3 regions of the Promicromonospora sp. NPDC023805 genome follow, and region 3 is predicted to be linked to each of the others. Evidence: riboswitches for the same ligand, from Rfam matches in the RefSeq annotation. Region 3 holds a riboswitch; each other region holds the start of a gene.
What was found. A riboswitch is a leader RNA that binds a small molecule or an ion and turns the genes downstream of it on or off. The one in region 3 is predicted to bind thiamine pyrophosphate.
Positions count from the first base shown of each region.

Region 1 (6,953 bases), on a different contig from region 3:
CGGTCGGTCATCCTTGCCCCCCACAGCCTTTCCTCGGCGAATGTCGCGGACCGGGAGAAATGAGTCCCCGGTGTGTAGTGTCGCCGCTGGTCATGACGCTAGTCACCTTTATGGTGAAATGCGCGGCCCGGGACCGGTCCCGGGCCGGGCGGCACAGGGTGAGGAAGGCATGAGATGGCGACACCGGAGCTGGTCGTCCCGAGCGACGGACCCAGTCGGCTGCGCGTGCGCCGGTCGTGGGTGCGTGCGGGCTTCACCGCGCTGTTCGGCGTGGCCTTCGCACTGGGCCTGTGGGGCTTCTCCATCTACCGGACCTCCCCGGACTTCGTCTGGGGCACCACCGGGTGGGACGTCGTCTACTACTCCGTCCAGCTCTTCGTGCTCGGCGCGGAGGCCACGAACGACGGCGGCGACCTGCCCTGGCAGCTCCAGGCCGCACGGTTCCTCGCCCCGGTCGCCACCGGCTACGCCGTGTTCGAGGCGGTGCGCTCCCTGTTCGCCGACCAGTTCGTGCTCATGCGCACCCGCCGGATGCGGGGGCACGCGGTGGTCGTCGGGCGCACGCCGGTCGCCGACCTCATCGCCGAGGCGCTCGCGGCCCGGGGCGCGCCCGTCGCGCGGACCACGGCGGGCGATGCCGACTCGCTGCGCAACGCCGGGGTGGCTGGGGCCGCCGTCCTCTACGCCTGCGAGGCCGAGGCTGACGAGCCCGGCGTCAACGTCCTCACCGTGGCCGTGGCCAACCGCGCGGACCGGTATCCCGACCTGCCCGGTCTGCGGCTGAACGCGCACGTCAGCGACCCCGAGTTCGCGCTGGCCCTGCAGGCCCGGCACCTGAGCCATCCGCAGCCCGGCGTGGACTTCTTCACGCTCGGCGAGCTCGTCGCCCGGTCCCTCGCCCGGCGTGACCGGACCGTCGCCCGCGGCGCCGCGCCGCACATCTCGGTGGTCGGGCACGGCACGTTCGGCAGGGCGCTCGTCGTCGCATTCGCGCGGCTGCGGAGCGTCGAGATCGCGTCCGGCGGCGAACCGCTCACCGTGACCCTTGTCGGCCCCGGTGCGCGCGCCGCCGCGCAGGCGTTGCGGGCACGCTGGCCCAGCGTGCGGGCGGCCTGCAGGCTCGTCCCGGTCGAGACGTTCGCCGAGGTACGCGCGATCGGCACGCCCCAGCGGGTCTACGTGTGCCATGACGACGACGTGGACGCGCTCCGGCACGCGCTGCGGGACAGCGACCTCTGGCGCGCCGGCGAGGGCGCCGTCGTGCTCCGCCTCAACCGCCTCGCGGGCCTCGGAGGCCTGTTCGGCACCCACGACGGCGCGATCCTCGACGACCTCGGCGGGCGGCTCGACGTCGTCGAACCGGGCACGCTGCTGCGCAGGGCGACCGCGCCCGGCGTGCTCGTGCACGACGACGTCTACGACCTGATGGCCGTCTCCGCCCACCTGACCTACCTGCGCAACCAGCGCTCCCGCGGCGTGGCCTGGGAGAGCACCCCGGCGATGGTCTCGTGGGTCGACCTGTCCGACGACCTCCGAGCGGCGAACCGGGCCCAGGTGCGCGCCATCCCGGACCGGCTCCGCCAGATGGGCTGCACCGTCGCACCCGCAGGCGACGGCGAGCACGGCCGGATCCCCGAACCCGTGGTCGACGCCCGCGCCGTCGACGAGCACGAGCGGTGGATGGCCGAGAAGACCGCCGCCGGCTGGACCTACGGGCCGCAGCGGGACGACGCCCGGCGTCTGCACCCGGACCTGCGCCCCTGGGCCGAGCTGTCGGAGGCGGACCGCGAGAAGGACCGCGCCGCCATCCGCGCGATCCCGGTGATCCTCGCGGACTTCGGCCTCCACGTGGTCCCGCTCGCCGACGACGCCGGCTGGGAGGCCGCCGGCGAGCCCGCCCCGGACCCCCGCGGCGTGGTCAAGGGCTGGCGGATGTTCGGCCGCGGCCGTGCCGAGCAGGCCGCCGAGGACTGACAGGATGGGGCCTATGCGAAGCGTCACCCTCCTCGGCTCCACCGGTTCCATCGGCACGCAGGCCATCGACGTCATCGGGCGCAACCCCGAGCGATTCCGCGTGGACGCGCTGTCCGCCGGCGGTTCCGACCTGCCGCTCCTCGCCCGGCAGGCCGCGTCGCTCGGCGTGCGCGCCGTCGCGGTGGCCGACGACGCCGCACGCGCCGCGCTGACCACCCTCCTCGCGGAGGCCGGTGCCGACGGCGTCGAGGTGCTCGCCGGACCGGGCGCCGCGACCGAGCTGGCCGGCCGGGGGAGCGACGTCGTGCTCAACGGCATCACCGGATCCGTGGGCCTGCGCCCCACCCTCGCCGCGCTCGCCGCCGGCTCGACGCTGGCGCTCGCGAACAAGGAGTCGCTGGTCGTCGGGGGCGCGCTGGTCAAGGCCGCCGTACGGCGCGAAGGTCAGATCGTGCCGGTGGACTCCGAGCACTCCGCCATCGCGCAGTCGCTGCGCTCGGGCGCGGCGTCGGAGGTGCGCAAGCTCGTCGTGACCGCGAGCGGCGGGCCGTTCCGCGGTCGCACGCGCGCCGAGCTGCGCGACGTGACCCCCGCGCAGGCCTTGCGGCACCCCAACTTCTCGATGGGGCGCGTGGTCACCACGAACTCCGCGACCCTGGTGAACAAGGGCCTCGAGGTGATCGAGGCGCACCTGCTGTTCGACCTGCCGTTCAGCGCGATCGACGTCGTGGTGCACCCGCAGCAGATGATCCACTCGATGGTCGAGTTCGCCGACGGCTCCACCATCGCCCAGGCCGGTCCGCCGCGGATGCTCGTGCCGATCGCACTGGGCCTGTCCTGGCCCGACCGCCTGCCCGACGTCGATGTGCCCATCGACTGGACGCAGGCGTCCACCTGGGAGTTCGCCCCCCTGGACGACGACGCCTTCCCCGCCGTCCGCCTGGCCCGGCAGGTCGGCGAGGCCGGCGGCACGCACCCGGCGGTCTACAACGCGGCGAACGAGGTGTGCGTCGACGCGTTCCACGACGGCGCCATCGGCTTCCTCGACATCGTCGACACGGTGGCCGCGGTGGTGGAGGCGCACGCGACGACGGACGCCGGCGACGCGGCTTCGGTCGAGGGCGTCCTGGAGGCCGACGCCTGGGCCCGCGCCCGGGCGGCGGAGCTCCTCAAGTCGGCCTGACGCTGCCGTCTCCCGGTCCCTCTCCTTCGAGGCCTAAGTTGCTCCGCTCTGAGACGATTCAGAGCGGAGCAACCTAGACCTCGAAGGGGTGGATCGACCGACCCATCAGCCGAGGGTGCGGGTGGCGAAGCTGTGGTCGACCGGGCCGTGGCCGTGCCAGGGGCCGGGCGTCGTGCCGGTGCCGCCGATGAGCAGGTCGTCCGCGGCGCGCAGGGCTTCCGTCAGGTAGTCCTTCGCCATGCGTACGGCGGGCTCCCACCCGTCGTGCCGGGGGCGCAGGACGGCGCACGCCGAGCTGAGCGTGCAGCCCGTCCCGTGGGTGTTCCGCGTGGGAATCCGCTGGGCGGTCAGGGCGACGACGCCGTCCGGACCCGCGAGGTGGTCTACCGACTCCGCCGATACCAGGTGCCCGCCCTTGACCAGGGCGAACCGTGCCCCGAGCTTGAGCAGCGCACGCGCCTGGTCGGCCGCCTCACCGTCGTCCCGGGCCTGTTCGGCGCCGAGCAGCACGGCTGCCTCCGGCAGGTTCGGCGTGACCAGGTCGGCCAGCGGCAGCAGCTCGTCGCGCAGCACGGCCTCGGCGTCGGGCGCGAGCAGGCGGTGGCCCGACGTCGAGACCATCACCGGGTCGAGCACCACGTAGGGCGCGCGCCCGGCGCCCCGCAGGTGCCGCAGCGCCGCCGCGACGGCCCGGGCGACGGCGGCGTCCGTCGTCATGCCGATCTTCACGGCGTCCACCGCTACGTCGGCGAACAGGGTCTCGAGCTGCGCGGTCACCATGTCGGCTGGCACGGGCAGCACTCTGGTCACGCCGGTCGTGGACTGGGCGGTCAGCCCGGTGAGTACCGCGCAGCCGTAGCCGCCGAGCGCGGCGAACGTCTTCAGGTCGGCCTGGATCCCCGCGCCGCCGGAGGGATCCGAGCCGGCGATCGTCAGCGCCACGGCGGGGTGTCCGGGCGGCCGGGTCCGGACGACGGCGTCGTCGGGCAGGAGTGAGCCCATGAGGCGTCCCTTCGCTAGCACTACCTAGATCAGGTTCCACGGGTACGTCTCAGCCGGGCTGGTGCCCGGCGCCCCGCGCCATTTCGGCCCCACCCTACCCAGCGGTCCGTCCGGCCCTGTGCTGCGGTCCGTCCACGAGCAGGTCGATCATGCGCCGTCGGCCGGCGGAGCAGCGCGCGGCCGCCCGACCAGGTCACAGCTTGGACCAGGCCTCGCTCAGCACGCCCCGCAGGATCTCCTCGATCTCGTCGAACTCGGTCTGCCCGACGGTCAGCGGCGGCGCGAGCTGCACCACCGGGTCGCCGCGGTTGTCGGCGCGGCAGTACAGGCCTGCCTCGAGGAGGGCCGGAGTGACGTACTCGCGCAGCAGGCGGTCGGCCTCGTCGCCGGCGAAGGTCTCCCGGGTGTCCTTGTCCTTGACCAGCTCGATCGCGTAGAAGTACCCGGCGCCGCGCACATCGCCCACGATCGGTAGGTCGTGCAGCCGCTCCAGGGTGGTCCGGAACGCCCGAGCGTTCCGCTTGACCCGCCCGGTCAGGTCCTCCGCCTCGAAGAGGTCGAGGTTGGCCATGGCGACCGCGGCCGAGACCGGGTGCCCGCCGAACGTATATCCGTGGCCGAAGCTCGTGGACCCGGTGGCGAACGGCTCGAACACGCGGTCGGAGACCAGGCACGCGCCGATCGGGGAGTAGCCCGACGACATGCCCTTGGCGCAGGTGATCATGTCCGGCACGTAGCCGAAGTCGTCGCACGCGAAGATCGATCCGATGCGGCCGAACGCGCAGATGACCTCGTCCGAGACCAGCAGGACGTCGTACTTGTCGCAGATCTCGCGCACCCGCTCGAAGTATCCGGGCGGCGGCGGGAAGCAGCCGCCGGCGTTCTGCACGGGCTCCAGGAAGACGGCGGCCACCGAGCCGGGCCCCTCCATCTCGATGAGCGTCTCGATCTGGTCGGCGGCCCACCGGCCGAACGCCTTCGGATCGTCGCGCAGTCCCTCGGCCGCTCGGTAGATATTGGTGTTGGGCACCTTGTGCGCGCCCGGGACCAGGGGCTCGAACGGCTCCTTGAGGCCCGGCAGACCCGTCACCGACAGCGCACCGTGGGTGGTGCCGTGGTAGGCGACGGACCGGGAGATCACCTTGTGCTTGCCGGGCTTGCCCTGCAGCTTCCAGTACTGCTTGGCCAGCTTGAACGCCGTCTCCACCGCCTCCGAGCCGCCCGTCGTGAAGAACACGCGGTTCAGGTCGCCCGGGGCGTGATGGGCGAGGCGCTCGGCCAGGTCGATCGCCGGGGGATGCGCGTAGGACCACAGCGGGAAGTAGGCGAGCTCGCCCGCCTGCTTGGCCGCGGCCTCGGCGAGCGTCCGGCGGCCGTGCCCGGCCTGGACCACGAACAGTCCCGACAGCCCGTCGATGTACTTGCGGCCCTGCGCGTCCCATACGTGGTGGCCCTCGCCGCGGACCAGCGTGGGTACACCGGAGTCCCACGCGGACTGCCGCGTGAAGTGCCCCCAGAGGTGACGACGGGCGGCGTCGTCCCGCACCGTTCCGCGCGGCGTGATGTTCGGTGCGCTCGAGGTGGGCGCGGGGACTTCGGTCATCGTTCTCCCCTGTCGTGGAGTGGCGTCGCGGCCGACTGGCCAGCAGGCCATAACGCGTCAGACGGGCAGGCTACCCGAGCGCTCTGTCTGGCATGCCGGAGTGCGTCAGCGCCCCCTCGTCCAGTTGAATACCGCCACGCCCGTCACCAGTGCGCCGATGGTGACCAGCGCGGTGGCCGTGACCGCCTGCAGCGGGCCGATCAGGTCGGCGTCCAGCGCGACCTGGACGGTCCCGATCAGGGCGTAGACACCGGCGAACACGGTGATGGCGGACAGTGTGCCGTCCATCAGCCGACGGCGCCCGCGCTCGCGTTTGGCCTCGGCGGCCCGCTCCCGGTCGCCGTGCAGGCGTTCGAGGGCCGCGAGCCGCGCGGCGATCGGCTCCTGGAGCAGCTCGCGGAGCCGCTCGGTGACCACCGCAGCCTGCTGCTCGAAGTGTGCCGCCTGCAGCAGCTGGTTCAGCATCCTGGACTCCAGGGCGGAGGCGAGGAACGTGGGCGAGGTGATGGTGGTCAGCGTGGCCCGCACCTCCGAGGCGAACTCGTGCAGGCGCAGCTGTTCGCGGGTGAGCCGTTCCTTGCGCTCGGCGAGGTCGGCGCCGTTGTTGACGTCGTGGTCGGCGAGCATCGTCGCGACGATCCGCAGGTGGTCGGCAAGAGTGGCGTTCCACGCGCTGAACAGCCCGTTCAGGCTGGCGACGAACTCAGCGAGCGAGCCGTACTGGGAGATCTTGAAGTGTGCGGTGCCGACCAGGGCGACGGTCGTCGAGTTGGTGGCCACCGCGACGACGTCGCCCAGGTGCCGCACCCCCTCCAGCAGCACGGGGTTGCGCTGGCGCAGGGTCCAGTCGCACAGCGTGGCGGTGCCGTACGAGACCGGCTGGAGCAGCACCTGCGAGCCGAACGCGGCGAGCAGCTCGTCGCCCATGTCGACCGGCGTGCGCTCCGCCCGGGGCGCGGCGGGTCCCAGGCCGCGGCTCGCCTCGTAGACGGTGGTGACCACGTGCGCACGCCCCTGGGCGATCTCGGTGCCCTCGCGGACCAGGTCGGTGGTGGCGCGCTGGAGCAGGTCGGCGAGGTCGAACAGGCGCTCGGGCGGTGGGCTGCCCGCGTGGTCGACGTCGACGGGCGCGCCGTCCGGCGAGACCCAGCGCACCCGGATGTCGGCGTGCAGGTTGGACAGCCGGAACCG
Region 1 covers NZ_JBFAAH010000020.1:43,550-50,502, forward strand. The annotation lists gene AB0F70_RS19090 (hypothetical protein) at 1-11, opposite strand, end outside; gene AB0F70_RS19095 (RyR domain-containing protein) at 175-1,974, shown strand; gene dxr (1-deoxy-D-xylulose-5-phosphate reductoisomerase) at 1,988-3,157, shown strand; gene thiD (bifunctional hydroxymethylpyrimidine kinase/phosphomethylpyrimidine kinase) at 3,263-4,159, opposite strand; TPP riboswitch at 4,149-4,245, opposite strand; gene AB0F70_RS19110 (aspartate aminotransferase family protein) at 4,353-5,762, opposite strand; gene AB0F70_RS19115 (hypothetical protein) at 5,868-6,953, opposite strand, start outside.
Region 1: linked by a shared signal. The riboswitch ahead of thiD (bifunctional hydroxymethylpyrimidine kinase/phosphomethylpyrimidine kinase) and the one ahead of thiC (phosphomethylpyrimidine synthase ThiC) in region 3 are both predicted to bind thiamine pyrophosphate.

Region 2 (6,953 bases), on a different contig from region 3:
TCGGCCATCCGCGGCACTCCGCTCCTGGTGCAGCTTTTCATCATCTTCTACGGCCTGCCGCAGCTCGGCATCCGGCTCGAACCGTGGCCCAGCGCGATCATCGCGTTCTCCATGAACGTCGGTGGTTACGCGGCGGAGGTGATCCGTGCGGCGATCCTGTCCGTGCCCAAGGGGCAGTGGGAAGCAGGCTGGACGGTCGGCATGTCGCCGGCCAGGACGCTGGGCCGGATCATCCTGCCGCAGGCCGCTCGCGTCTCGGTGCCTCCGCTGTCGAACACGTTCATCTCGCTCGTCAAGGACTCGTCGCTGGCCGTCGTCATCCTGGTGACGGAGATGTTCCGCAAGGCGCAGGAGATCGCCGCGTCCTCCAACGAGTTCCTGCTGATCTACGCCGAGGCGGCCCTGATCTACTGGATGATCTGCACCGTGCTCGCCGCCGGCCAGAACGCTATCGAGAAGAGGCTGGACCGGTATGTCGCGCACTGAGGACGCCCCGATCACGAACCTCCTGACCGCCCGCGGCATCCAGAAGTCGTTCGGCAGCAACCACGTGCTGCGCGGGGTGGACCTGCAGGTCCAGCGCGGCGAGGTGGTCGCACTGATCGGCGCGTCGGGCAGCGGCAAGACGACGGTCCTGCGCTCGCTCAACGGACTCGAGACGCCCGACGCCGGGCTGCTGGAGCTGGACGGCGGGCCCACCATCGACTTCGGCGCCCAGGCCGCCGCGGCGGGCGGCGGCTGGGGTGCCCGGCGCGCCGGCGCCCGTCTGGCGAAGGCGAACCGCGCCGCCCTGCGCGACCGCTCCGCCATGGTGTTCCAGCACCACAACCTGTTCCCGCACCGCACGGTCGTGGAGAACGTGATCGAAGGCCCCACGCAGGTCAAGCGGATCCCCCGCGCGACGGCGATCGGCCGCGCCGAGGAGCTCCTGGCCCGGGTCGGTCTCGCGGACAAGCGCGACGCCTACCCGCACGAGCTGTCCGGCGGGCAGCAGCAGCGCGTCGGCATAGTGCGTGCGCTGGCGCTCGAGCCGGACCTCCTGCTGTTCGACGAGCCGACGTCGGCCCTCGACCCCGAGCTCGTTGGCGAGGTGCTGACCGTGATGAAGGAGCTCGCGGACGAGGGCTGGACCATGGTCGTGGTGACGCACGAGCTGCAGTTCGCGCGCCAGGTCGCGGACGAGGTGCTGTTCCTCGACGGCGGCGTGGTGGTCGAGCGGGGCGCTCCCGCACAGATCTTCAGCGACCCGGCCGAGGAGCGCACCCGCCGTTTCCTCGACCGGATCCTGCACCCCCTCGACTAACCCACCCCGCTGGTCGAGCCCGTCGAGACCAGGTTGTGCAGAGTTCTTCCGAGTGGCTCAGCGGGCGGCGGGCTGCCGGAGGGCGGTGAGGTGACGGAGCACCTCGGCGGGGTCATGGCAGACGACGAGGCGTTCGATGTCCGCCGCGTCGGCGAAGCCCTCCTGCGCGGCGTGACTCAGATACGTAAGCAGGGGGTCGTAGTAGCCGCCGTGGTTGAGCAGGAGGCACGGCTTGCTGTGCAGGCGTATCTGTGCCCAGGTGAGGACCTCGAAGAGTTCCTCGGCGGTGCCGAGGCCGCCGGGCAGGGTGACGAACGCGTCGCCGAGCTCGCCCATGAGTGCCTTGCGCCGGTGCATGTTGGGGACGAAGTGCAGTTCGGTCAGACCTTGGTGGGCAATCTCCCGGGGGAAGCTCTCGGGGATGACGCCGACGACGCTGCCGCCGGCTTCCAGAGCAGCGTCCGCGACAGCACCCATCAGGCCGATGGACGCGCCGCCGTAGACGAGGCGCAGCCCGGCTTCGGCGATCTCACGGCCCAACAGGGCGGCGGTATGCAGGTGGGTGCGGTCCCGGCCCGGCGCCGCTCCACAGAACACGGTGACGCTGTTCATGAGCCAAGCCTTGCTGGGAGCTGCATCGAGAGGTCGGAGAAGAGCTCGGAGAACGCCTTCTCCTGATCCGCTCCGTGCTCGGCGTGCCGCAGCGCGATCAAACACGCAAGTTCGTCCAGCAGGCCCTCAGGAACATGGGAGATGGTGGCTTCCTGCGGGTCCAGAGAGTGCTTGTCACACCATTCGAGCACGGCCTCCAGGCCGTTCACCGAGGCGGCGAACGGACGTTTCGCGGGATCTCTCCACAGTTCCGCGAGCTCGTCCAGGAGACTGCGCAGCGGCGGTTCCGGGCGCAGCATGACGTGCGCACGCGAGGTGAGTGCGCGCAGGTACTGGGAGTTGTCCGCTGGGCGGGCCAACAACTGAACAGTGAAATCCCAGGGAAGCCTGGGCAGGCGAGCAGCCAGAACTGTCAGGAGCGAGATCGACCCTCCTTCGACGATCACCGACGATGCCGTACGGCTCAGCTCACTCACCGTCTCCACCAGCACGTCCACGGCCCTTTCGGCGGAGTAGTCGCCATCGGCGACGGTGCGATCGCCCAGCCATACCCGTCGGACGCCGGACACCTCGGCGCCGGCCCTGGCACTGGTGGTGGCAAGGTCGGTGAAACACTGGATGCGGTCCGCCACAACGACCGGAGCTCCGGTACGCAGGGCCAGGCCCGAGGCCACATCGCTCTTACCGACCCCGGTGGGTCCCGCGATGAGATGAACAGTTGCCGAGACCGGGCTGCCGAACATTTTCACCGTTCATCCTTTGATTGACTGGGGCAACTAGATTGCCTCTAGTAGAGCAGGAGCCCCCAGCATGAAAGCGAAGATTCGGTAGCACAAAAGTGAACATTCGGTATCAAACGCACCTGATCGACTGCTACTGACCAGGGAAGGGGTGTGATCCCTTAGACCGCTCAGTACTCCAGCGCAGCCAGCACCTCGGCCCGGCTCGGGCCCGCCGCGTCCAGCACCACCCGGCCCGGCCGTGCGCTGAGCACCACCACGCGGTCGGCCAGGGCGAGCGCCTCGTCCACGTCGTGCGTCACGAGCACCACCGCCCGCTGCCCGACGCCGGAAGCCGAACCCTCGACCAGGCCGCCGGCCAGCCCGACCCCCGCGAGCCACTCGTTCATCCGCCGCCGCGTGATCGGGTCCAGCGCGCCGAACGGCTCGTCGAGCAGCAGCACCGGCCGGCCGGCCAGGCACGTCCGCAGCAGCGCGAGCCGCTGCCGCATGCCGCCCGACAGCTCGTGCGGCCAGGCCCGCTCGAAGCCGCTCAGGCCGAACGTCTCGAAGAGCTCGGCGGCGCGCGCCTCGGCGTCGGGCCGCGGGACCCTGGCGATCCGGGCGCCGAGCAGCGCGTTGGACCAGGCCCGGCGCCACGGCAGCAGCCCGTCCCGCTGGGGCATCCAGGCCGTGGCGGCTCCGCCGTCGGGCAGGCTCGGGACACGCAGCGTGCCGGAGACCGCCGCGCCCGGCGGCAGCATGCCGCCGAGCGCGCGCAGGAGGGTCGACTTGCCGCACCCCGACGGCCCGACGACGGCGACGAACTCGCCGTCCTCCACCGCGAGCTCCACGCCCTCCAGCGCGGCGACGTCACCGAACCGGACGCTCAGCCCGTGTGCGGCGAGCACGCTCACGGCTGGTCGCCCGCCCCGCCCGGGAGGAACTCGTCGGTCCACGCCGCGTCGGTGTCGAAACCGGGCTCGGTGAGCCCCTCCTCCTCGAGGAACGAGACGAACCCGTCCCACACCTCGGCCCGCTGCGTGCCCCAGTCGCCAGACGCGTACTGCGGGCCGAGCCACAGCGCGCTCGCCTCGACCAGCTCCGGGTCGAGCTCGGGCGCCGCCTCCAGCAGTGCCTGCGCCGCACTGTCGGGGTCGGCGGCCGCCTCGTCGTACCCGCGCGACAGCGCCGCGAGGAATCCGCGCGCGACGTCGGGCTCGTCGTCGAGCAGGGAACGGGACGTCGCGACCAGTGGCGTGTACCAGTCGGGGATGCAGTCGAAGTGGTCGCGGAACGCGATGGTCTCGACGTCGAGGCCGTCGACCTCACCCAGCCGGACGGTGTCCCACGCGTCGAAGACCCATGCCGTGTCGAACTGGTCCTCGGTGAGGCCGATCCGGAAGTCGTCGCTGACCAGGGGTGTGAACTCGACCTTGGCGGGATCGCCGCCGTCGCACTCCACGAGCTTGCTGATCAGCGCCTTCTCCAGGTCGGACTCGTACGAGCCGTAGCGCTTGCCCTCGAGGTCGCGGGGGCGGGTTATGCCGTCGTCCGACAGGCTGATCAGGGACGACGTGTTGTGCTCGATGACCGTCGCCACCGAGACGACGTCGGCCCCCGCCGCGCGCGCCGGGACCAGACCCTCCGCGACGGAGTAGGCGAAGTCGGCCTGGCCGGCCGCGACGAGCTGCAGCCCGGACGTCTCGCCGGGCTCGATGATCTCGACGTCGAGCCCCTCGGCCTCGAACCAGCCCTCGGCCTGGGCGAGGTAGAGGCCGGAGTGGTTGGTGTTGGGCGTCCAGTCGAGCACGACGGTCACCTTGCGGAGATCGCCGTCGGACGCCGGGCCGCCGGCAGACGTGCCGCAGCCGGCGAGCGCCAGGGGCACTACCGCCGCGAGGGCCGCCGAACGGACGAGGAAGGTCGGGGAGTGCTTCATGATTTTCCTCTCTGCCACGGCGTCGCGATGCGCGTGAGCACGGCGACGAGGGCGAAGAACAGGCCGGACAGCAGGGCGATCAGGACGACGCCCACGAAGATCTGGTCCACGGCGTAGGCCTTGCGGGACCGCTGCACGAACACGCCGAGCCCGGACTGCCCGGCGAGGTACTCGGCGACCACTGCCGCGCCCACCGCGTAGGTCGCGGCGACCCGCAGGCCCGCGAGCGCCCCTGGGATCGACGCCGGCAGTCGGACCAGCAGGAACTGGTCCAGGCGGGTGCCGCCCAGGCCGGCCACCATGTCGGCGTGCTCGGCGTCGACGGCGCGCATCGCGCCCACCGCCGAGACGAGCACGGGGAAGAAGACGGTGAGCGCCACCAGGACGATCTTTGGCAGCAGGCCGAAGCCCGTCCACAGGATCATCAGCGGCGCGAGCACCACTACCGGCACCGTCTGCGTCAGCACGACCAGCGGGTACAGGGCGTCGCCGGTCACACGCGAGGCGGTGACCAGGATGCTCAGGACAAGGCCCGCGACGGTGCCGAGCACGAGGCCGGCGACCGCCTCGGTGAGCGTCGTCAGGACGTGCGGGCCGAGCAGCGGCGCCACCTCGACGGCGGTCAGCGCCACCTGCGACGGCGCGGGCAGCACGAACTCGGGCACGCCGGTCAGGCGCACCGCCGCCTCCCAGACGGCCAGCAGGACGACGACGGTGAGGAGCGGGGCGATCACCCGCCGCGCCCCCCACCGCCGAACGCCCGTGCTCACGCCCGGAACTTGGTGATGAGTTCCGAGATGGTGGGACCACCGGCGTCGGCGGTCTCGCTGACCTTGATGTTGGACTGGACGCCCTCGGCGCCCGCCTCGATCGTCGCCTCGTGGACGGCGCGCAGCAGCGCCCACACCTCATCGGGGTTGCCCTGGACGAACGTGCCCATGGCGCCCACCTCGTAGGTGAGTCCGGACGCCTGGATGACGGCGATGGCGGCGTCGACGTACGCGTACTTCGCGTCGGGCGTGCCGCTGGGGCGGGGAGAGACCTGGATCTCGGCGAGCATGTGTGCGACCTCCGTGCACGGGCACACCAGAGGTCGCCGGTTCCTGACAGAGGCGCCGCCGCGTCCCCCTTCGGGGACGGCATCGACCGAACGCCCGCGCCGTCAGGCACGTCCTTCCGCTGGCATTACCCAGTTCAAGTGATCGGGTCGACGGCGTCGGGCGCGATGCCCAGGCCATACCTCTCAGCCCGGCTACCCCGAGCTCCCCGCGTTGGCGAGCACACGCTACATCTCCGCACGGCAGATCCGGAAGCGCACCCCCTTCGAGGCCTAGGTTCCTCCGCTCTGAAACGGTTCAGAAGGGAGCAGCCTAGGCCTCGAAGGGGGTGCCGGCAGTGGGGCTACTCGCCCGGGTACTTCAGGCCGATCTGCTCGCGGATCGTGTCCAGCGTCGCCATGATCGCTACCGTCTCCGCGCGCGGGAGGAGCGGGCTGTCGAGCTCGCCGGCCGCGACCAGGCGCTCGGCCTCGGCGGCCTGGAACTGCATGCCGCGGCCGGTGATCTCGGCGGTGAACGTCTCGGTCTCGGTGCCCTCGGCGTCGTACACGTGGACCGTCGTCTGGCTGTACCAGACGGCGTCGATCTCGATGCGTCCCTCGGTGCCCAGGATCGAGGCCCGGTTGGGGCCCTTGGTGTCCGACGCCGAGATGGTGGTGGCGACCCGGGCGCCGTCGTAACCGAAGATCGTGGCGATGGTGGCGTCCGCACCCGTCTCCTTGAACGTCGCGTGCGACTGCACGGTGAGCGGCTCACCGAACAGGTCCCAGGCGAACGAGACGGGGTAGATGCCCAGGTCGAGCAGCGAGCCGCCGCCGAGTGCCAGGTCGTTGATGCGGTGCGCCGGGTCGTCCGGCAGGTCCTGGGTGTGGTCCACCATCAGGGTCCGGACCTCGCCGAGCACACCGGAAGCGATGATCTCGCGCACGCGCGCCATGTGCGGGAGGAACCGGGTCCACATGGCCTCGAGCGCGACGAGGCCCTTCTCCTCGGCGAGCTCCATGATCTCGCGCGCCTCGGCGGCGTTGACCGTGAACGGCTTCTCGACCAGCACGTGCTTGCCGGCCTCCAGCGCGAGCTTCGCGGCCTCGGCGTGCATCGGGTGCGGCGTGGCGATGTAGACGATGTCGACCTCGGGGTCGTTCACGAGGTTCTCGTACGAGCCGTGCGCCGTCCGGATGCCGAAGCGGTCGGCGAAGGCGCGCGCCTTCTCCAGGGACCGTGACCCCACCGCCTGCACGGTGAAGCCGTTGTCGTTCAGGTCTGATGTGAAGGCCGAGGCGATCCCGCCGGCCGCCAGGATGCCCCATCGCAGGTGT
Region 2 covers NZ_JBFAAH010000014.1:142,771-149,723, forward strand. The annotation lists gene AB0F70_RS15575 (amino acid ABC transporter permease) at 1-486, shown strand, start outside; gene AB0F70_RS15580 (amino acid ABC transporter ATP-binding protein) at 473-1,303, shown strand; gene AB0F70_RS15585 (TIGR00730 family Rossman fold protein) at 1,361-1,915, opposite strand; gene AB0F70_RS15590 (isopentenyl transferase family protein) at 1,912-2,658, opposite strand; gene AB0F70_RS15595 (ATP-binding cassette domain-containing protein) at 2,826-3,551, opposite strand; gene AB0F70_RS15600 (ABC transporter substrate-binding protein) at 3,548-4,576, opposite strand; gene AB0F70_RS15605 (ABC transporter permease) at 4,573-5,346, opposite strand; gene AB0F70_RS15610 (thiamine-binding protein) at 5,343-5,636, opposite strand; TPP riboswitch at 5,731-5,855, opposite strand; gene AB0F70_RS15615 (Gfo/Idh/MocA family oxidoreductase) at 5,978-6,953, opposite strand, start outside.
Region 2: linked by a shared signal. The riboswitch ahead of AB0F70_RS15610 (thiamine-binding protein) and the one ahead of thiC (phosphomethylpyrimidine synthase ThiC) in region 3 are both predicted to bind thiamine pyrophosphate.

Region 3 (6,953 bases):
GAGGCGGTAGCCCGTCGCGTGCGCGACCAAGCCGATCAGCGGGGGCCCCACGAAGAACGCGGTGTACGCGATGGTCGAGACCGCAGCCACCCGCATGGCGGCACGCTTCGGCTCGTCGGACGCCGCGCTCATCCCCATCGGGAAGCCCATCGCCGCGCCGAAGCCCCACAGGCCGACGCCGACCAGGGCCAGCCACAGGACCGGGACCAGCGCGAACGTCAGCACGCCCACGAAAGCAAGCACCGCGGAGACCACCAGCACCGGCACGCGGCCGAACCGGTCGATGGCCCGCGTCCCGGCGAGCCGGGCGGCCGTCATGGCCGTGAGGAAGACGGCGAGGCCAGCGGCGCCCATGCCGTCGGACGTGCCGAACCCGTCCACCACCGCGAGGCCCACCCAGTCGTTGGCGACGCCCTCGGTCAGGGCGGCGGCGAGCACCACGAGCCCGATCGCCAGCGTGCGCGGCTCCCGCCAGGCGGCCAGCAGCCCCGTCATTCCCGACGACGGCGGCGTCACCTCTCCCGGGTCGGCGCCGTCCGCACTACCCGCCCCGGTCATCGCCGCGCCGTCCGGCAGCGCCGCCCCGACGACACTCGGGGAGAAGAAGCGGACCGCGATCACCACCGACAGGAGGGCCACCGCTCCCGCGGCCACGATGTGCCAGAGGACCGGGACGCCTGTGTTGGCCACCAGGATCCCGATGCCGGCGCCGACCACCGTGCCGAACGAGAACCCGGCGTGGAAGACCGGCATGATCGCGCGACCGAGGCGTTGCTCGACGGCGGCGCCCTCGAGGTTCATCGCGGCGTCCCAGACCCCGATGCCCACGCCGAACAGGATCAGACCGAGACGCACCGCGAGGTGCTCGCCCGTTGCGACGCCGTAGCCGGCCACGGCCAGGCCGGCCACGACGACGCACGCGAAGCCCAGGACCGTCCGCGCGGTACCGAACCGCTCGGCGACCAGGCCCGACAGCGGGATGGCGGCGACGGAGCCGATGGACCCCGTGAGCAGCAGCAGACCCATCTCCTGTTCGGAGAAGGAAAGCCCGTCCCGGACGGCCGGCAGACGTGATGCCCAGCTCGCGAAGGCGAACCCACTGGCAGCGAAGACGACGAAGACCGCACGAGCGGCGGCGTGTGCAGTAGGCACTGAACTCCTTGGTGCGATTGAATCTCCCGACCGTAAGCCACAATCTGGGACCAGCCCAGCAGATTCCTGGGCCCCGCACCACTGGTGCCGAGTGAGAGACAAGGAACCCGCGATGAGCCGCCAGAACGTACGACCGACCCTCGCGAGGGTCGCCGAGCTGGCCGGTGTCTCCGTCTCCACCGCGTCGCTCGCCTTTTCCGGCGCCGGACCGATCACCCCCGAGACCCGGGAGAAGGTGCTGGCCGCCGCACGCGAGCTCGAGTACTCCGGCCCCAACCCGCTCGGGCGACAGCTCCGGTCGGGACGGTCCGGGATCGTCGGTGTGGTGATCGGCGACCAGCTCGGCAGGTCGTTCCGCGACCCTGTCTCCACCCAGGTGCTGCACGGCCTGGTCTCCGCTATCGGTGAGCAGGGCCTCGGCGTGCTGCTCGTGCCGGGTATGCCGCAGGGCGCCACCACCCAGTCCATGGGGCTCGGCGCCGAGGCCGGGCTGCCGCCCGCCGTCGACCCGCTGGTCGAGGCCGCCGCGATGGACGTCGCGGTGCTCGTCTGGGGCACCCTGAAGGACGACCCGAACCTCGCCGCACTACAGCGCCGGGGGGTGCCCGTCGTGATCGGCGAGGGGAACGAGGTGTCCGGCGTCCCCGTGGTGAGCGTCGACGACCGCCGGGGCGCCGCCGAGGCGGTGCGGCATCTCGTCGAGCTCGGGCACACGCGGATCGCGGAGATCACGCTGCCGTTCGGGCGGGACGAGCGGTCGGGGCTGGTCGACGCCGACCGGCTCGCCGCCGCGGAACGCACGCCGACCCGCAACCGGCTGGCCGGCGTGCGGGACGTCGTCGAACCCGTCATCTCGTGGGAGACGCCGGCCTCGCTCGTGGAGCACGGCCGCGACGCCGCCACGGAGATCCTCTCCGAGTGGGCGCCCGCCCGGGACCGTCCGACGGCGATCATCGCCCACTCCGACCTGCTCGCCGCCGGTGCCGTGATCGCCGCCCGCGAGCTCGGGCTGCGGGTGCCCGAGGACGTGTCCGTGGCCGGGTTCGACGGGCTCGACCTGCCGTGGCTCTCCCCCGACGTGCTCACCAGCGTGCATCAGCCGCTCGTCGAGAAGGGCCGGGCGCTCGGCCTGGCCGTCATCGCGCTGCTGGCCGGCGAGGAGCCTCCATCCGTGGTGCTGCCCGTGACGCTGGTCGAGGGCACTACCTCGGGACCGGTGCCCGACCTCAGCGCGATGCCCTGAGCCGTCCCCCGTTGGTCGGGCTTGTCGGGACCTCGACAAGCCCGACCAACGGGCGGGTGTCAGGGACGGAGGGTTGGGGCCGGGAGGTAGACCTCGCCGCCCGTCTCACGGAACTCGGCCGACTTCTGGGCCATCCCCGCCGTCGCCGCGTCCGCGAGCGCCGTCTGGTGCTGTGCACCGCCGAACTCGTCGCGGATGTCCTGCGAGATCCGCATCGAGCAGAACTTCGGACCGCACATCGAGCAGAAGTGCGCGGTCTTCGCGGCCTCGGCCGGGAGGGTCTCGTCGTGGTACGCCTCGGCGAGCTCCGGGTCGAGCGACAGGTTGAACTGGTCCCGCCAGCGGAACTCGAAGCGGGCCTTGGACAGGGCGTCGTCGCGGTCGCGGGCGCCAGGGTGACCCTTGGCGACGTCGGCGGCGTGCGCGGCGATCTTGTAGGTCACCACGCCGGTACGGACGTCGTCGCGGTCGGGCAGGCCGAGGTGCTCCTTCGGCGTGACGTAGCAGAGCATCGCGGTGCCGTACCGGGCGATCTCGGTGGCGCCGATCGCTGAGGTGATGTGGTCGTACCCGGGTGCGATGTCGGTCACGAGCGGGCCGAGCGTGTAGAACGGGGCGCCGTCGCAGAGCTCCTGCTGCCGCTCCACGTTCTCGCGCACCAGGTGGAACGGGACGTGTCCAGGTCCCTCGACCATCACCTGGACGTCGTAGGCCCAGGCCCGCTTCGTCAGCTCGGCGAGCGTGTCGAGCTCGGCGAACTGCGCGGCGTCGTTCGCGTCGGCGAGCGATCCGGGCCGCAGGCCGTCGCCGAGCGAGAAGGCGACGTCGTACCGGGCGAAGATCTCGCAGAGCTCGTCGAAGTGCGTGTAGAGGAAGTTCTCCTGGTGGTGCGCCAGGCACCAGCCGGCGAGGATCGACCCGCCGCGCGAGACGATGCCCGTGACCCGGTCGGCGGTGAGCGGCACGTATCGCAGCAGCACGCCCGCGTGCACCGTCATGTAGTCGACGCCCTGCTCGCACTGCTCGATCACCGTGTCGCGGTAGATCTCCCAGGTGAGCGCGCCGGCGTCGCCGTCGACCTTCTCGAGGGCCTGGTAGATCGGCACGGTGCCGATGGGCACCGGCGAGTTCCGCATGAGCCATTCGCGCGTGGTGTGGATGTCGTCGCCCGTGGAGAGGTCCATGACGGTGTCGGCGCCCCACTTGGTGGCCCACTCGAGCTTTTCCACCTCCTCCGCGATGGAGCTGTGGACGGCGGAGTTGCCGATGTTCGCGTTGACCTTGACCAGGAACGCCCTGCCGATGATCATCGGCTCCGACTCCGGGTGGTTCACGTTGTTCGGGATGATCGCCCGGCCGGCGGCCACCTCGCTGCGCACCAGCTCGACGTCGCAGCCCTCGCGCACCGCGACGAACCGCATCTCGGGCGTGATCACGCCCTGGCGTGCGTAGTGCATCTGGGTCACGGTCCGGCCGGGGAGCGCCCGGCGGGGCCGACGTCGTTCTCCCTGCCACTCCTGGCTGGCGGCACCGCGGCGCAGTGCGCCGCGCCCGTCGTCGGCCAGTGCCCGATGGCGGCCGTCGTACTCCTCGGTGTCTCCGCGCGCCACGACCCAGGGTTCGCGGGCCGGCGCGAGGCCGCGGACCGGGTCGGAACCGGGGCCCTGCGTCCGGTAGACCCGGACCGGCTCGTTCGGGGCGCCGTCGGGCGACGGCGCCAGCGTGATCTCCGTGACCGGCACCCGGAGACCTGTGTCGTCCTGCGGTGTGCTGTACCCGCCGTCGTGCTCGTGGTCGCGCTCGTACTGGTAAGCGAGCGTGCGGGACTGGGACTTCTCCATCATGAGACTCCTGCTTCCTACGCCGGTGTTAACCGGACAGGTTCAACGGTCCCGGGCCGTACAGCCCGATCTCAGCCCCTGCGTGAGGCACCCGTGGGATCGCCGCCGAGGTTAGCACTGTCCGGCACTTTCCTTCTGCCCCGCCGCCCACCGTGATAAGCAAGGCCCGACGGCTCGCTCACCCCAGCAGGGAGCCCGGGACATGGAGGCTGGAATGCCGGTACGGAACAACCTGCGAACGAGGGCGTTCGCGTTGGCGGCTACGGGGGCTCTCGTGGTTCAAACAGGGATCGTGGCGGGTGCGGTGTCGGCGGCGGGCGCTGAGGTGAGCCCTACGGCGTCGGACAACCAGATCACCCTGACCTCGTGGGACGGGCGCCGGGAGCTGCTCGCGGGCGAACGCGACGGACTGCGGTTCGACGTCCACGGCGGGCTCATCCTGCCCCGCGGCGGTGACCTCGTGGACTACACGGACCCGTACGGCGACGGCACGCCCGTCACGTACGAGACCGGCACGTGGACCTCGCCCGTCGTCGAGACCGGGTACCCGATCAAGCAGGCCGTGCCCTCCTGGAACGCCGACACCCCCACGGGCACCTGGGTCGAGGTGGAGTTCCGCGGCCGCAAGGCTGACGGGGCCTGGACCAAGTGGTTCGTGATGGGCCGCTGGGCGTCTGGCGACGACTTCGCACCCGCCAACGGGCGCGTCGGCGACATCCACCGCACCTCCCTGAACGGCCAGGGCGACACCGACGCCGCCCTGTTCACCGACACGTTCGTCGCGAGGGCGGGCTTCGAGCCGAACGCGTTCCAGACCCGGGCCAGGCTGTACCGGCCGCAGGGCGCCAAGGTCTCGCCGCGCCTGGCGTCGGTGAGCACCATGACCAACGAGAACCTGCCCGACGAGCACTACACGGGCACCAGCGACTTCACGCTCGGGCGCGAGGTGTCGCTCGACGTCCCGCAGTACAGCCAGAACATCCACCGCGGCGAGTACCCCGAGTTCGGGGGCGGCGGCCAGGTGTGGTGCTCGCCGACGTCGTCCACGATGGTGATCTACTCCTACGGCCGCGAGGTGCCGGCCAAGGAGCTGGAGGACATCGTCGCGCCCAACGGCGACCCGCAGGTCGACTACGCCGCGATCAACACCTGGGACTACGCGTACGAGGGTGCGGGCAACTGGCCGTTCAACGCCGCCTACGCCAGCACGTTCGGGCTGAAGTCGTTCGTGACCCGGCTGCGCTCCCTCGCGGAGGCCGAGAAGTTCATCGAGGCGGGTATCCCGCTCACCTTCTCGATCAACTTCGACGAGGCGGAGATGCCCGAGGCGGGTTACAGCACCCCCGGGCACCTCGTCGTGCTGGTCGGGTTCACCGCGGACGGTGACCCGATCATCAACGACCCGAACAAGGCGAGCAACGACGAGGTTCGGGTCGTGTACACGCGGGAGAACTTCGAGCGGGTGTGGCAGACGTCCACCGACGGCGTCACGTACGTCTACCACCCGAAGAACGTGAAGCTCCCGAGCAACATGCCGGGCGTCACGCAGAACTGGTAACCCCAGCCCCGCGAAGTAGAACTGTGGCGAGATAGCTGTGGCGAGGTAGAACCCGAACTTCTGGTTCTACCTCGCCACAGTTCTGTCTCGCCCTGGTTCTACCTCCGCGGGACCTGCGTCGGGGCCGAGGTGTACGTCGCCGACGTGTAGCCGTCCGCGGAGACCGTCACCTGCACGGTGAGCTCAGCGCCCCGGTCGAGGCCCGTCACCAGGTACCGGTCACCCTTCGCCCAGCGCACCGGCTCGCCGTCGCGCAGCCATCGGTACTCCACGTCCACCTCGCCCGGGAGGTACGTGCCGGCGTCCGCGCGCAGGACCTTCCCCGGCTTGGCCCGGCCCTCGATGCTCGGCCCGGTCACGTCCGCCACCACGGGATCGTGGATCTCGACGTCGGCCGCGTTGACGAAGACGTGCCGGTGCGCCAGCCAGAGCTGGTAGTAGACGTCGTCGCCGCGCACTACCGTGCGGCCGCCCGGGCCCGTACCGTCGAACGTGGCGGCCCGGAAGTAGTCCGAGGCCACGTGGTCATCCGCCACCGCGTAGGTCTGGTCCACGCCCACCCGGTACTCGATCGGCGTGACCGGCTGCACCGGGACGCCCGGGTGCTCCTCGTAGGCCGCCGCCTCCGGGTAGGCCCTGCCGAAGACCGGCGCCGGGGCGTCGCCCGCGACGGTGACCGTCTTCGCCGTCGCCGGCACGACCACCGGACGCTCGGCCGGGTTGTGCAGCCAGGCCAGCGAACCGGCCCACCACACGCCCAGCCAGTCACCCTCCACCTGGTCGACGACGAGCTTGTGCCCCGACTGCACGCGCGCGCTCACGTCGCTCGCGTACGTGGTCCCGTTCGACCCGTCCGGCTTCCAGCCCGGGTCCTTCGCCAGCGGCGCGTCGGCCGACGGCGACTGGTGCAGGTACCGGAAGTTCGTCCCGGCACCCGCTACGCACGCGCCCGAGCCCGGCGACGCCTGCTCGCAGCCCGTCACGGTGTTCGGGTTGTCGACGTACCCCGTGCGCACCTCGACCACGTCGCCCGGCGTGACGTTCGTCGTCGTCTCCAGGTCACCGCCGATGGGGGCGCCGAGCAGCTCGAAGTAGTGGTCCCAGTCCCAGTAGGGGCCCGGGTCCCAGTGCACGTTCTTCGTGGACCCGGGCAGGGTGC
Region 3 covers NZ_JBFAAH010000002.1:283,089-290,041, forward strand. The annotation lists gene AB0F70_RS04715 (MFS transporter) at 1-1,152, opposite strand, end outside; gene AB0F70_RS04720 (LacI family DNA-binding transcriptional regulator) at 1,265-2,395, shown strand; gene thiC (phosphomethylpyrimidine synthase ThiC) at 2,455-4,239, opposite strand; TPP riboswitch at 4,234-4,339, opposite strand; gene AB0F70_RS04730 (C39 family peptidase) at 4,511-5,794, shown strand; gene AB0F70_RS04735 (peptidoglycan recognition family protein) at 5,893-6,953, opposite strand, start outside.